DNA from 3 places in the Streptomyces sp. NBC_00207 genome. Region 3 is predicted to be linked to each of the others. Evidence: riboswitches for the same ligand, from Rfam matches in the RefSeq annotation. Region 3 holds a riboswitch; each other region holds the start of a gene.
The links. A riboswitch is a leader RNA that binds a small molecule or an ion and turns the genes downstream of it on or off. The one in region 3 is predicted to bind thiamine pyrophosphate.

Region 1 (4,253 bases), 1.7 Mb from region 3:
GACTAGTGATGCGACACCAACGGCCGCTGTGACGGACACGGAGAACGCGAGCCGTCAGGACGAGGTGTGCGACGACCAGCCGGTCGTGGCGAGTGGGAGCGCTCCGGCGCCGAAAACGGGCGGACCCGCGGCTCCCCCCATGGGTCGCGGGTCCGCTCCGTGGCTCATGTGCCGTCGAACGGTCAGTCGGTCGGCGGCAGGTGGCCGGCGGCAGGTGGGCGCGGTTGCCCGAGGCCGCGAGCTCCGCGGCTTCTGTGCCAGCATGCCGAGTCCCCCACCACGCAGAGCACCGCGCGGTCGGGCGCCCGGACCCGCTGCCGCCGCCCGGCCAGGGCCCGGGCAGGATGACGCTGCCGGCCAGAACCGTGGTCGCCCCAGCCGGGGAAGACCCATGCCGGCTGCTGGACCCCGGCCCACGGCGCCCACCCCACCCCGGCGATACGGGAAGTGGCTCGCCCTCGGCGGTTGCAGGGGAGCCCTGGGGTGCGCTGCGGGGTCGGGCTGATCGTCCTGCGTCGCCTCTGGGTTCCCGGAGCGCCGGGCGACGCCGTCGTGCTGACGAGTGCCGAGCCGGCAGGGGTGTGGAAGGACGAGCGGGGCGGCAGCCTCGTCCTGGCCGGGGACGGAACGTTCAGCGCCTCATCCGTCTGTGGCGACCGGCAGGACCGCGGCCCCGGCGCTCTTCCTGAAGAAGGGGACCGCTCGATGAGCGACGGAGGCCCGGACGGGAGCCTCCGCCGCTCACAAGGACCGTGAGGGTCAGTCGGCCAGGGGCAGGTAGACGCGGTTGCCCGAGGCCGCGAACTCGGCGGACTTCTCCGCCATGCCCGCCTGGATCTCGTCGGCCTTCAGGTCGCCGCCGTGCTCGCGGCGGATGTCCTGCGAGATCTTCATCGAGCAGAACTTCGGACCGCACATGGAGCAGAAGTGCGCGGTCTTGGCCGGCTCGGCGGGAAGGGTCTCGTCGTGGAACTCGCGGGCCGTGTCCGGGTCGAGGGCCAGGTTGAACTGGTCCTCCCAGCGGAACTCGAACCGGGCGTCCGACAGGGCGTCGTCCCACTCCTGGGCGCCGGGGTGCCCCTTGGCCAGGTCGGCGGCGTGCGCCGCGATCTTGTACGTGATGACACCGGTCTTCACGTCGTCGCGGTTGGGCAGGCCCAGGTGCTCCTTGGGCGTGACGTAGCAGAGCATCGCGGTGCCCCACCAGGCGATCATCGCGGCGCCGATGCCCGAGGTGATGTGGTCGTACGCGGGCGCGACGTCCGTGGTCAGCGGGCCGAGCGTGTAGAACGGCGCCTCCTCGCAGATCTCCTGCTGGAGGTCGATGTTCTCCTTGATCTTGTGCATCGGGACGTGGCCCGGGCCCTCGATCATCGTCTGGACGTTGTGGCGCTTGGCGATCGTGTTCAGCTCGCCCAGCGTCTTCAGCTCCGCGAACTGCGCCGCGTCGTTGGCGTCCGCGATGGAGCCGGGGCGCAGGCCGTCGCCCAGCGAGTACGTGACGTCGTACGTCGCGAGGATGTCGCAGAGCTCTTCGAAGTTCGTGTAGAGGAAGTTCTCCTTGTGGTGCGCGAGGCACCACGCGGCCATGATCGAGCCGCCGCGCGAGACGATGCCGGTCTTGCGGCGGGCGGTCAGCGGCACGTAGGGCAGCAGCACGCCGGCGTGGACCGTCATGTAGTCGACGCCCTGCTCGGCCTGCTCGATGACCGTGTCCTTGTAGATCTCCCAGGTCAGGTCCTCGGCGCGGCCGTCGACCTTCTCCAGCGCCTGGTAGAGCGGCACGGTGCCGATCGGGACGGGGGAGTTGCGCAGCACCCACTCGCGGGTGGTGTGGATGTTGCGGCCCGTCGAGAGGTCCATGACCGTGTCGGCGCCCCACTTGGTCGCCCAGGTCATCTTGTCGACCTCCTCCTCGATGGAGGAGGTGACCGCGGAGTTGCCGATGTTGGCGTTGACCTTCACCAGGAACCGCTTGCCGATGATCATCGGCTCGATCTCGGGGTGGTTCACGTTCGCCGGAAGCACCGCACGACCTGCGGCGATCTCCTCGCGGACGACCTCGGGGGAGACGTTCTCCCGGATCGCGACGTACTCCATCTCCGGGGTGATCTCGCCCCGGCGGGCGTACGCGAGCTGCGTGACGGCCTGGCCGCCACGGCCCCGGCGGGGCTGGCGCGGGCGGCCCGGGAAGACCGCGTCGAGGTTCTTGAGGCCACCGCGCGGCGAGGTGTGCTTGATGCCGTCGTCCTCGGGGCGCACGGGACGGCCCGCGTACTCCTCGGTGTCGCCGCGGCCGATGATCCAGTTCTCGCGCAGCGGGGCGAGGCCCCGGCGGACGTCGGTCTCGATCTGCGGATCGGTGTACGGACCGGACGTGTCGTAGAGCGTCACGTCCTTGCCGTTGGTGAGGTGGACCTGGCGGACCGGCACCCGGATGTCGGGGCGGGAGCCCGCCACGTAGCCCTTGTGCCAGCCGGGCTGGCGCTCGGTCTGGCCATCGGCGTCCTGGCTGACGGCAGGCGTGCGTGCGTCCTGAATGGTCATGAGACCTGATCTCCCTACGCCGGCATTACCCGGTAACAGGTTCGGCGGTCGACGCAGCCTCTTCCCGTACGCATCCGTGATGCGCGTACGGTGATCAGCGTCCTCTCAGCCCGGTGCTCCGAGCTCCCGCGTTGTGCAAAGTAGCCCCCACGCTAGCGTCATCCATGGCGTGCTGAACAGTGGGCCCCCTCATCTCTTGCGATGATCTGCTGGTGACGTCCTCGCCGCAGCCCCCCACCGAGCCCACAGAGCCCCATGGCCACACCGGCCACGCGCACGACGGCCCGGGGCACTCCGCCGGGCACTCGTCCGAGTCCTCCGGGGGTCCTTCCGCCGGTCATTCCCACGGCCACGGTCACAGCCACGGGCACGGCCCGGCGGCCCCCGTCTCGAAGCACCTGCGCAAGGTCATCGCGGCCGTACTGATCCCCTTCGCCACCGCCGTTGTCATCGGCCTGGTGGTGCTCTGGCCGGGCGGCGCCCCCGCCCACGAGCGCACGGGGGTGGGATTCGACCGGCAGACCCAGCAGGGCACGGTCGTCTCGCTCGAACGCGTCGACTGCAAATCGGTGAACGCCGCACAGGTACCGCCGACCGCGAACCCCTCCACCCCCGAGGGCCGTGAGGCCCAGGCCGCGCAGACCGGCGAGTGCAAGAAGGCCACCGTCGAGATCGGCACCGGCCCGGACAAGGGCCGCACCTTCGTGGAGGTCGTCCAGCCGGGTGCGCCGCGGCAGTTGGCGGACGGCCAGGAGGTGGTCGTGGCGTACGCGCCCGACGCCCCCCGCGACCTCCAGTACTCGGTGATCGACGTGAACCGCAAGATCCCGCTTGCGGTGCTGGCCGGCATCTTCGCGCTCGCGGTCGTCCTCGTCGGGCGGATGCGCGGGCTGTTCGCACTGATCGCGCTGATCGTCAGCTTCGGCGTGCTGACGCTGTTCATCCTCCCGGCCATCCTGCAGGGTTCGAACCCGCTCGTCGTCGCGGTGGTCGGGGCGAGCGCCATCATGCTGATCGCGCTCTACATGTGCCACGGCCTGACCGCCCGCACCTCGGTCGCCGTCCTCGGCACCCTCGTCTCGCTGGTGCTGATCGGCCTGCTGGGCTCGGTGTTCATCGACTGGGCGTCCCTCACCGGCAACACGGACGACAACACCGGGCTGATCCACGGGCTGTACCCGGACATCGACATGAGCGGTCTGCTGCTCGCAAGCATCATCATCGGATCGCTCGGCGTGCTCGACGACGTGACGGTCACCCAGACTTCGGCCGTCTGGGAACTGCACCAGGCGGACCCCTCGATGGGGTCGCGCGCCCTGTACCGGGCGGCCATCAGGATCGGCCGCGACCACATCGCGTCGGTCGTCAACACGCTGGTGCTGGCCTACGCGGGCGCCGCACTGCCCCTGCTCCTGCTGTTCTCGATCGCGAACAGCAGCATGGGCTCGGTGGCGAACAGCGAGCTGGTCGCGGTGGAAATCGTACGGACCCTCGTGGGCTCGATCGGACTGGTGGCCTCGGTCCCCGTGACGACGGCACTGGCCTCGCTGGTGGTTTCCGCCGACCGGCCGGCATCCCCGGACGTCGCGCCGGCCGCGGGGCCGGTCCGCGGCGGCCGGGGCCGGCGGCGCAAGCGCTGAAGGAGGTTTCCCGAACGGGGCTTCCCGAAGGGAGGGGCGGGCGGGCGAGAGCTCGCGCGTCAGCCG
Region 2 (4,253 bases), 3.5 Mb from region 3:
TCGATGCCGCCGATGGCGAACCAGGGCCGGTCCTGCTCCAGCGAGGCCGCGTACCGGACCAGCCCCAGGCCGGGGGCGTGGCGGCCGGGCTTGGTGGGGGTGGGCCAGCAGGGGCCGGTGCAGAAGTAGTCCACGCCGGGCTCGGCGACGGCGGCGTCGACCTCGTCCTCCGCGTGGCAGGAGCGGCCGATCAGCACGCGCTCGCCGAGGATGGCGCGGGCCGCGGGGACGGGGATGTCGCCCTGGCCGAGGTGGAGGACGTCGGAGCCGATGGCGTGGGCGACGTCGGCGCGGTCGTTCACCGCGAGGAGCTTGCCGTGGCGGCGTGCGGCCTCGGCGAACACCTGGAGGTGTTCGAGCTCCTCCCCCGCCTCCATGCCCTTGTCCCGGAGCTGGACGATGTCCACGCCTCCGGCCAGGACGGCGTCGAGGAACTCGGGGAGGTCACCCTGCCGCTTGCGGGCGTCCGTGCAGAGGTAGAGCCGGGCGTCGGACAGCTGCATGGGTGAACCCCCCGTGGTGGAGGCGGTGTACGGGCGCGGGGCCCGTACACCGCGGTGGAGCGAACTGCGGATCAGGTCAGAGGGCGAGCGCCTGAGCGCGGCGCTTCACCTCCGTGCCGCGATTCTCGCTCAGCGCCTGCACGGGAGTGCCGGGCAGGGTCGGATCCTCGGTGAAGAGCCACTCCAGGATCTCCTCGTCGGTGAAGCGGTCGTCGCGCAGTACGGTCAGCAGACCGACCAGGCCCTTGACGACCTTGTCGCCGTCGATGAAGGGAGCCGGCACCTGCAGGGAACGGTTCTCGCCCCGGCGGACGGCGATGAGCTGCCCTTCCTTGACCATCTGGCGGACCCGGGTCACCTCGATGTTCAGCATCTCCGCGATGTCGGGGAGGTACAGCCACGAGGGGACAAGGGCATCGATCTTTGCGTCAATCTCGGTCACGGACACAAGCCTGCCATCTCGGCTCCGCCGCCGGTACCTGAGCAGCCCCGTCCGGGTCGCGGCCCGGACCGGGCCCCGCCCGGGACCCCGCGCCGCAAAGGCCGGCGGGGCTGGTTTTCAGCCCCGCCGGCGTCAGGCCGAGGCCGACTTCAGCGGGGTCGCGGGGTCGGTGACCTTGGCGGGGTCCAGAGGGACCGCCGTCTCGATCAGGCGGCGGCCCTGTGCCACGTCGCGGGGGCGGCCCACCGCCAGGACCGCGACCAGCGCGCCGCCCCGCAGCCAGCACACCGACCAGGCCGGTCCGGCCGGGTCTCCGCGCCAGAGCAGGGTGTCGGCCCCGCCGTGGTGTCCGGCGTACTGCACGAACCGGCCGAACTGCTCCGACCAGAAGTACGGCACCGGGTCGTACACCCGGGCCGGCTCCCCGGCGCCGGCGCCGGCCAGGATGTTCGCCGCCACCGTCCGCGGCCCCTGGAGCGCGTTGTCCCAGTGGTGCACGAGCAGCCGCTTCCCGTACCGCCCGGAGGGGAAGGAGGCGCAGTCTCCGACCGCGTACACGCCGGGCAGGGAGGTGCGCAGGTACGCGTCGGCGGTGACCGAGCCGTCGGTGCCCAGTTCCACACCGGTCCCGGCCAGCCATCCCGTGGCGGGGCGCGCGCCGATGCCCACGACGACCGCGCCGGCCGGCAGGGCGCGCCCGTCCGCGAGCAGGACCCGGCCCTCCTCGATCCCGGCGACCTTCGCGCCGGTGATCAGCCCGGCGCCCGCCTCCTCGTACCAGCGCGCCATCGGTTCGGCGACCTCGGCGGGCAGTGCCCCCGCCAGCACCCGGTCCGCCGCCTCGACCACGGTCACCGCGCAGCCCGCCTCGCGGGCCGCGGTGGCGAACTCGGCGCCGATCCAGCCCGCCCCGACGACCACCGTCGAGGGCGCGGCCGCCAGGACCGGGCGCAGCCGCGCCGCGTCGTCCAGCGTGCGCAGCAGGTGGACGCCCGGGACGCCCTCGGTGCCGGCGAGGGTCAGCGGCTCGGCGCCGGTCGCCAGGACGAGGACCTCGTACGGGACCGGGCCGGCCTCGGTGTCCAGCTCGCGGTCGGCGGCCCGGAGCCCGGTGACCTCCGTCCCGAGCCGCAGCTCGATGCCGAGCCCCTCGAAGTCCACGTCGAAGGCGGAGTCCTCGGCCTTGCCGAGCAGGACCGCCTTGGACAGCGGGGGCCGGTCGTAGGGCTGGTGGGGTTCGGCGCCCAGGAGGGTCAGGGGGCCGGCGAATCCCTGCTCGCGCAGGGCGACCGCGGTCTGCACCCCGGCCATTCCGGCGCCGACGATCACGACGCCGCGCTCTTTGTGTTCCGTCTGCTCGCTCACCCGGCCACCCTAATCATCTGACGCTCCGTCAGGAATAGGTGCCGCCTTACCGGCCGTCCGGGGCCGGGATAGTCTGGCCACCGTACCTATCGCGGGAGTCCGGCGCACCGGGCTGAGAGGGAGGCTGGCCGGCCTCCGACCGTACGAACCTGATCCGGGTCATGCCGGCGAAGGGAGGGGCTGGACGCCCATGCACTCATCTCGGAAGGGATCCGACGTCCTCGTCATCGGGGGCGGGATCATCGGTCTGGTCACCGCCTGGCGGGCCGCGGCGCGCGGGATGCGCACCGTACTCGCCGACCCGGCACCCGGCGGCGGCGCCGCCCAGGTTGCGGCCGGCATGCTCGCCCCCGTCACCGAACTGCACTTCGGCGAGGAAGCCCTCCTGGGCCTCGGCCTTGCCTCCGCCGCACGCTATCCGGAGTTCGCCGCCGAGCTCGCCGACGCGAGCGGCGGCATGGACATCGGCTTCCGCGCCTGCGGCACCCTCGCCGTCGCCCTCGACTCCGACGACCGGCTCCACCTGCGGGAACTGCACGCGCTGCAGCGCCGCTGCGGCCTGGAGTCCGAGTGGCTCACCGGCCGCGAGTGCCGCCGCCTGGAGCCCATGCTCGCCCCGGGCGTGCGCGGCGGCCTGCGCGTGGACGGCGACCACCAGGTCGACCCGCGCCGGCTCGCGGCCGCCCTGCTGGCCGCCTGCGAGCGGGCCGGCGTGATCATCCACCGGGCCGCCGTGGAACGGCTCCTGGTCACCGCCGACCGGGCGGCCGGGGCCGCACTCGACGACGGTACGGAGCTGCGCGCCGCCCAGGTGGTCCTGGCGGCGGGCTCGCTCAGCGGCAGGCTGGCGGGCGTACCGCCGGAGGTGCTGCCTCCCGTACGGCCGGTCAAGGGCCAGGTCCTGCGCCTGTCCGTGCCCCCGGCCTACGCGCCGTTCCTGTCCCGGACCGTCCGGGCGGTCGTCCGCGGCAGCCACGTCTACCTGGTGCCGCGCGAGAACGGCGAACTCGTCGTCGGCGCCACCAGCGAGGAACTCGGCTGGGACACCACGGTCACCGCGGGCGGGGTCTACGAACTCCTGCGCGACGCCCACGAACTGGTCCCCGGCATCACCGAACTCCCCCTCACCGAGACCCGTGCGGGGCTGCGCCCCGGCTCGCCCGACAACGCCCCGCTGCTCGGCCCGACCGACCTGCCGGGCCTGCACCTGGCCACCGGGCACTACCGCAACGGGGTGCTGCTGACCCCGCTCACCGGCGAGGTGCTCGCCGAGCTGCTGGCCACCGGCGAAGTGCCGGAAATCGCGCGCCCCTTCACCCCCCGCCGGTTCTCCGCCGCACGTCAGGAGTCGTACGCATGAACCTCCCCGCCTCCGTCTCCCTCTCCGTCAACGGCGAGCCGCGCGAGGTCGCGGCCGGCACCACGCTCGACAGCGTGGTCGCGACCCTGACCACGGCCCCCTCCGGCGTCGCCGCCGCGCTCAACGAGACCGTGGTCCCGCGCGGTCAGTGGCCGGCCACGCCGGTGGGCGACGGCGACCGGGTCGAAATCCTCACCGCGGTCCAGGGGGGCTGAGCGCCATGGCGGACGACCTCTTCACCCTCGGCGGCCGGACCTTCTCCTCCCGCCTGATCATGGGCACGGGCGGGGCCCCGAGCCTGGACGTGCTGGAACGCTCGCTGGTCGCGTCCGGCACCGAACTCACGACGGTCGCGATGCGGCGCCTCGACCCCACGGTCCAGGGCTCCGTCCTCTCCGTCCTGACCAAGCTCGGCATCGCGGTCCTGCCCAACACGGCGGGCTGCTTCACGGCCGGCGAGGCCGTGCTCACGGCCCGGCTGGCCCGGGAGGCGCTGGGCACGGACTGGATCAAGCTGGAGGTGGTCGCGGACGAGCGGACCCTCCTGCCCGACGGCGTCGAGCTGCTGGACGCCGCCGAGATC
Region 3 (4,253 bases):
CGAAGGGCACGCCCACCAGCGCCTGCGCCAGCGGCACCAGGATCCACGAGGTCCGCAGGTCCAGCGGCGGCTCGTCCAGGGTGATGAGGAAGCCGAAGCCCACCGTCACGGCGGACACCCCGAGCGGCAGCATCAGCAGCGCGTCGAAGCCGCGTACGAAGGGCCCCGCGCGCCGGGTCAGTGCCGCGGCCGCCAGCCCCCCGATGAACAGGGCGATCGCGGTGGCGGCGAGGGCGTACTGGAGGGAGTTCCAGATCGCCTCCAACGGGGGCACCAGGAAGGTTCCGCCGCCGGCGCCCGCGTCCTGCAGCGCCCGGTAGAAGCCGAACCCGTATCCGCCGGGGGCGTCGAAGGACCGCTCGACCAGTACGGCCAGCGGCGCCACGATCAGCAGCGCGATGGTCGCCAGGACCCCGCCCAGCAGCGTGCGCTGCGCCCAGCCGCGCGGCCGGTGCGTGGTGCGGCCCGGGTCCACCAGCCGCAGCGCGGTCTCGCGCCGGCGCACGGTCCAGGCGTGCACGGCGAGGATCGCGCCGACCGCGGCGAACTGCACCATCGTCAGCACGGCGGCCGTCGGCAGGTCCAGGAGCTGCGCGGTCTGCCGGTAGACCTCCACCTCCAGGGTGGAGTACGCGGGCCCGCCCAGGATCAGTACGACGCCGAAGGAGCTGAAGGTGAACAGGAAGACCATCAGCGAGGCCGCGGCCACCGACGGGGCCAGCGCGGGCAGTGTCACGCGCCGCCAGGCGGCGAACCGGCCGGCGCCCAGCACCCGGGCGGCCTCCTCCTGGCGCGGATCGAGCTGCGCCCACAGCCCGCCGACGGTGCGGACGATGACCGCGTAGTTGAAGAAGACGTGCGCGAGGAGGATCGCCCAGACGGTGGTGTCGAGCCGGACCCCCATCGTCTCGTCCAGCAGCCCGCCGCGTCCCAGCAGCGCGAGGAAGGCGGTGCCGACGACCACGGTCGGCAGCACGAAGGGAACGGTCACCACGGCCCGCAGCAGCTGCTTGCCGGGGAACTCGAAGCGCGCGAAGACGTACGCGCCGGGGAGCGCGATCAGCAGCGTGAGCACGGTCGAGGCGAGCGCCTGCCAGGTCGTGAACCACAGCACGCCGGCGATGTCGGGCCGGGCCAGCACCTCGCCGATCCGGCCGAACTGCCAGCCCTCGTCGGTCTTGAGGCCGCGCCCGACGATCGAGGCGACGGGGTAGGCGAAGAACAGCCCGAAGAAGGCCAGCGGCACGGCCATCAGGGCGAGCCGCACGGCGGTCGACCGGCCGCCCCCGCGGGGGCCGGAGCCCGGCGCGGCGCCCCCCGACGCCGCGCCCGGCCCCTTGGTACCGCCTACTTCACGACGAGCGAGGTCCATGCCTTGACCCACTGCTCACGGTTCTTGGCGATGGTCTCGGGAGCCACGTTCTCCGGCTTCTCGACCACCACACCGTGCTTGGTGAACAGCTCCGGCAGGGCGGCGTCCTTGGTCACGGGGTTCACGAACATCTGGAGCGGCATGTCTTCCTGGAACTTCTTGCTGACCAGGAAGTCCACCAGGGCCTTGCCGCCCTCCTCGTTCTTCGCGCCCTTCAGCAGGCCCGCGAACTCGATCTGGCGGAAGCAGGTGCCGGTGGCGACGCCCGTCGGGGCCTCGGCCGGCTGCGGCTCGCCGTACAGCACCTCGACCGGCGGGCTGGAGGCGTAGGAGACGACCAGCGGGCGGTCGCCCTTGGCCTTCTTGCCTCCGGCGGAGCCGGAGAACCGCTCGTTGTAGGCCTGCTCCCAGCCGTCGACGACCTCGACGCCGTTGGCCTTCAGCTTGCTCCAGTAGTCCTTCCAGCCCTCGTCGCCGTACTTGCCGACGGAGGCGAGGAGGAAGCCGAGGCCGGGCGAGGAGGTCGCGGCGTTCTCGGTGACCAGGAGGTTCTTGTACTCCGGCTTGATCAGGTCGTCCAGCGTCTGCGGCGGGGCGATCTTCTTGTCGGCGAAGTACGCCTTGTCGTAGTTGACGCAGATGTCGCCGGAGTCGATCGGGGTGACCCGGTGCTCCTTGTCGAGGACGTACTCGGGCTTCACGTCGGCCAGGCCCTTGGCCTCGTACGGCGTGAAGATGCCGTTGTCGAGGGCGCGCGAGAGGAGGGTGTTGTCCACGCCGAAGAAGACGTCGCCGCGCGGGGAGCCCTTGGTGAGGATCTCCTGGTTCAGTGCCGCGCCGGCGTCCCCGGACTTCAGCACCTTGACCGTGTAGCCGCTCTGCTGCTCGAACTCCTTGAGGACCGTGTCGGTCACGTTGAAGGAGTCGTGCGAGACGAGGGTCACGGTCTTGGACTTGGGGGCGTCGCTCGCGCCCGCCGTCTTGTCCTTGGCGTCGCCGCCGCAGGCGCTGAGCGTGGTGACGCCCAGCGCGGCCGCGAGCGCGGCGCCCGCGATCTTCTTGGTGGTGCTCATCGGTGAATTCCTCCTGGGATGTCCAGGAGAAGACGCGGCCCTGCCCGGCGCTGCGAGAGCGGACGCCGGGCAGGGCGCAACAGCAAGAGTGGTGACCGAACTTCCTACCCCGAATGACCGGGGCGAGGTTCAGAGGGTCTGCGGATGACGGATACCGCACTCTCAGCGCTGTGGCGCTCCCCTGTCGGAATATGAAATTGGTTCGGCCACAGGGTACCCCGCGGCCGAATCTCATCGAACAGAAGCGGAACCTAGCGCTCCGAAGCGGCCAGCTGGCCGCACGCGCCGTCGATCTCCTGGCCGCGGGTGTCGCGTACGGTCACGGGCACGCCGTGGCGGGCGATGGCCTCGACGAAGGCCTTCTCGTCCTCGGGCCGCGAGGCGGTCCACTTCGAGCCCGGCGTGGGGTTCAGCGGGATCAGATTGACGTGGACACGCTTGCCCTTGAGCAGCTTGCCCAGCAGGTCACCACGCCAGGCCTGGTCGTTGATGTCGCGGATCAGGGCGTACTCGATCGAGATCCGCCGGCCCGACTTCTCCGCGTACTCCCAGGCCGCGCCGAGCACCTCGCGGACGTTCCAGCGGGTGTTCACGGGGACCAGGGTGTCGCGCAGCTCGTCGTCGGGCGCGTGCAGGGAGACGGCGAGACGGCACTTGAAGCCCTCGTCGGCGAACCGCAGCATGGCCGGGACCAGGCCGACGGTGGAGACGGTGATGCCGCGCTGCGACAGGCCCAGGCCGTCGGGCTCGGGGTCGGTGAGCCGGCGGATGGCGCCGACCACGCGGTTGTAGTTGGCCAGCGGCTCGCCCATGCCCATGAAGACGATGTTCGACAGGCGCGCCGGTCCGCCCGGGACCTCGCCGTCGCGCAGCGCGCGCATGCCGTCGACGATCTGGTGCACGATCTCGGCGGTGGAGAGGTTGCGGTCGAGTCCCGCCTGGCCGGTGGCGCAGAACGGACAGTTCATGCCGCAGCCGGCCTGCGAGGAGATGCACATCGTGACCCGGTCGGGATAGCGCATCAGCACGGACTCGACGAGCGTGCCGTCGTGCAGCTTCCACAGGGTCTTGCGCGTGGTGTCGTCGTCGCAGCTGATGTGGCGGACGACGTTCATCAGATCGGGGAGCAGCTCCTGCTGGAGCTTCTCCCGCGAGCCGGCGGGGATGTCGGTCCACTCGGCCGGGTCGTGCGCGTAGCGCGCGAAGTAGTGCTGGGAAAGCTGCTTGGCCCGGAACGGCTTCTCGCCGATCGCGGCGACCGCCTCACGGCGCTCGGCCGGGGTCATGTCGGCGAGGTGCCGGGGCGGCTTCTTGGCCCCGCGAGGGGCGACGAAGGTGAGCTCTCCCGGAACGGGGCGGGCCATGGCAGGTACTCCTTGTAAGACGAAAGGCGCGCCGCAGAAGCAGCGCGCCTTTCAAGAGTAACCGCCCGGCGTCACACGCCGCCTTTTCGCAGGTCAGCCAACACCCACGAAGGCCGCCAGCAGCAGCCACACCACCGGCGCCGTCGGCAGGAGGGAGTCGAGCCGGTCCATGATGCCGCCGTGGCCCGGCAGCAGGGTGCCCATGTCCTTGATGCCCAGGTCCCGCTTGATCATCGACTCGCCGAGGTCGCCCAGGGTGGCGCTGACCGCGACCGCGAGGCCCAGCAGCAGGCCCTGCCACCAGGCGCCGCCGTCGATCAGGAACTCCATGCACAGCGCGCCGGCCGCCATCGCGAAGGCCACCGCGCCGAACAGTCCCTCGCGGGTCTTTCCGGGGCTGATGCGCGGCGCGAGCTTGCGCTTCCCGAAGCGCCAGCCGACGGC

Region 1: another riboswitch for thiamine pyrophosphate. It lies ahead of thiC (phosphomethylpyrimidine synthase ThiC); the one in region 3 lies ahead of OG472_RS31025 (thiamine ABC transporter substrate binding subunit).
Region 2: another riboswitch for thiamine pyrophosphate. It lies ahead of thiO (glycine oxidase ThiO); the one in region 3 lies ahead of OG472_RS31025 (thiamine ABC transporter substrate binding subunit).

Annotation. Positions count from the first base shown of each region.
Region 1 covers NZ_CP130715.1:4,808,491-4,812,743, forward strand. The annotation lists gene thiC (phosphomethylpyrimidine synthase ThiC) at 760-2,547, opposite strand; TPP riboswitch at 2,542-2,687, opposite strand; gene OG472_RS22720 (YibE/F family protein) at 2,760-4,187, shown strand; gene OG472_RS22725 (SsgA family sporulation/cell division regulator) at 4,247-4,253, opposite strand, start outside.
Region 2 covers NZ_CP130715.1:3,061,466-3,065,718, forward strand. The annotation lists gene thiE (thiamine phosphate synthase) at 1-503, opposite strand, end outside; gene OG472_RS14600 (Rv2175c family DNA-binding protein) at 580-945, opposite strand; gene OG472_RS14605 (NAD(P)/FAD-dependent oxidoreductase) at 1,078-2,310, opposite strand; TPP riboswitch at 2,392-2,503, shown strand; gene thiO (glycine oxidase ThiO) at 2,501-3,670, shown strand; gene thiS (sulfur carrier protein ThiS) at 3,667-3,885, shown strand; gene OG472_RS14620 (thiazole synthase) at 3,891-4,253, shown strand, end outside.
Region 3 covers NZ_CP130715.1:6,534,641-6,538,893, reverse strand. The annotation lists gene OG472_RS31030 (ABC transporter permease) at 1-1,252, opposite strand, end outside; gene OG472_RS31025 (thiamine ABC transporter substrate binding subunit) at 1,348-2,445, opposite strand; TPP riboswitch at 2,529-2,638, opposite strand; gene rlmN (23S rRNA (adenine(2503)-C(2))-methyltransferase RlmN) at 2,697-3,809, opposite strand; gene OG472_RS31015 (phosphatidate cytidylyltransferase) at 3,903-4,253, opposite strand, start outside.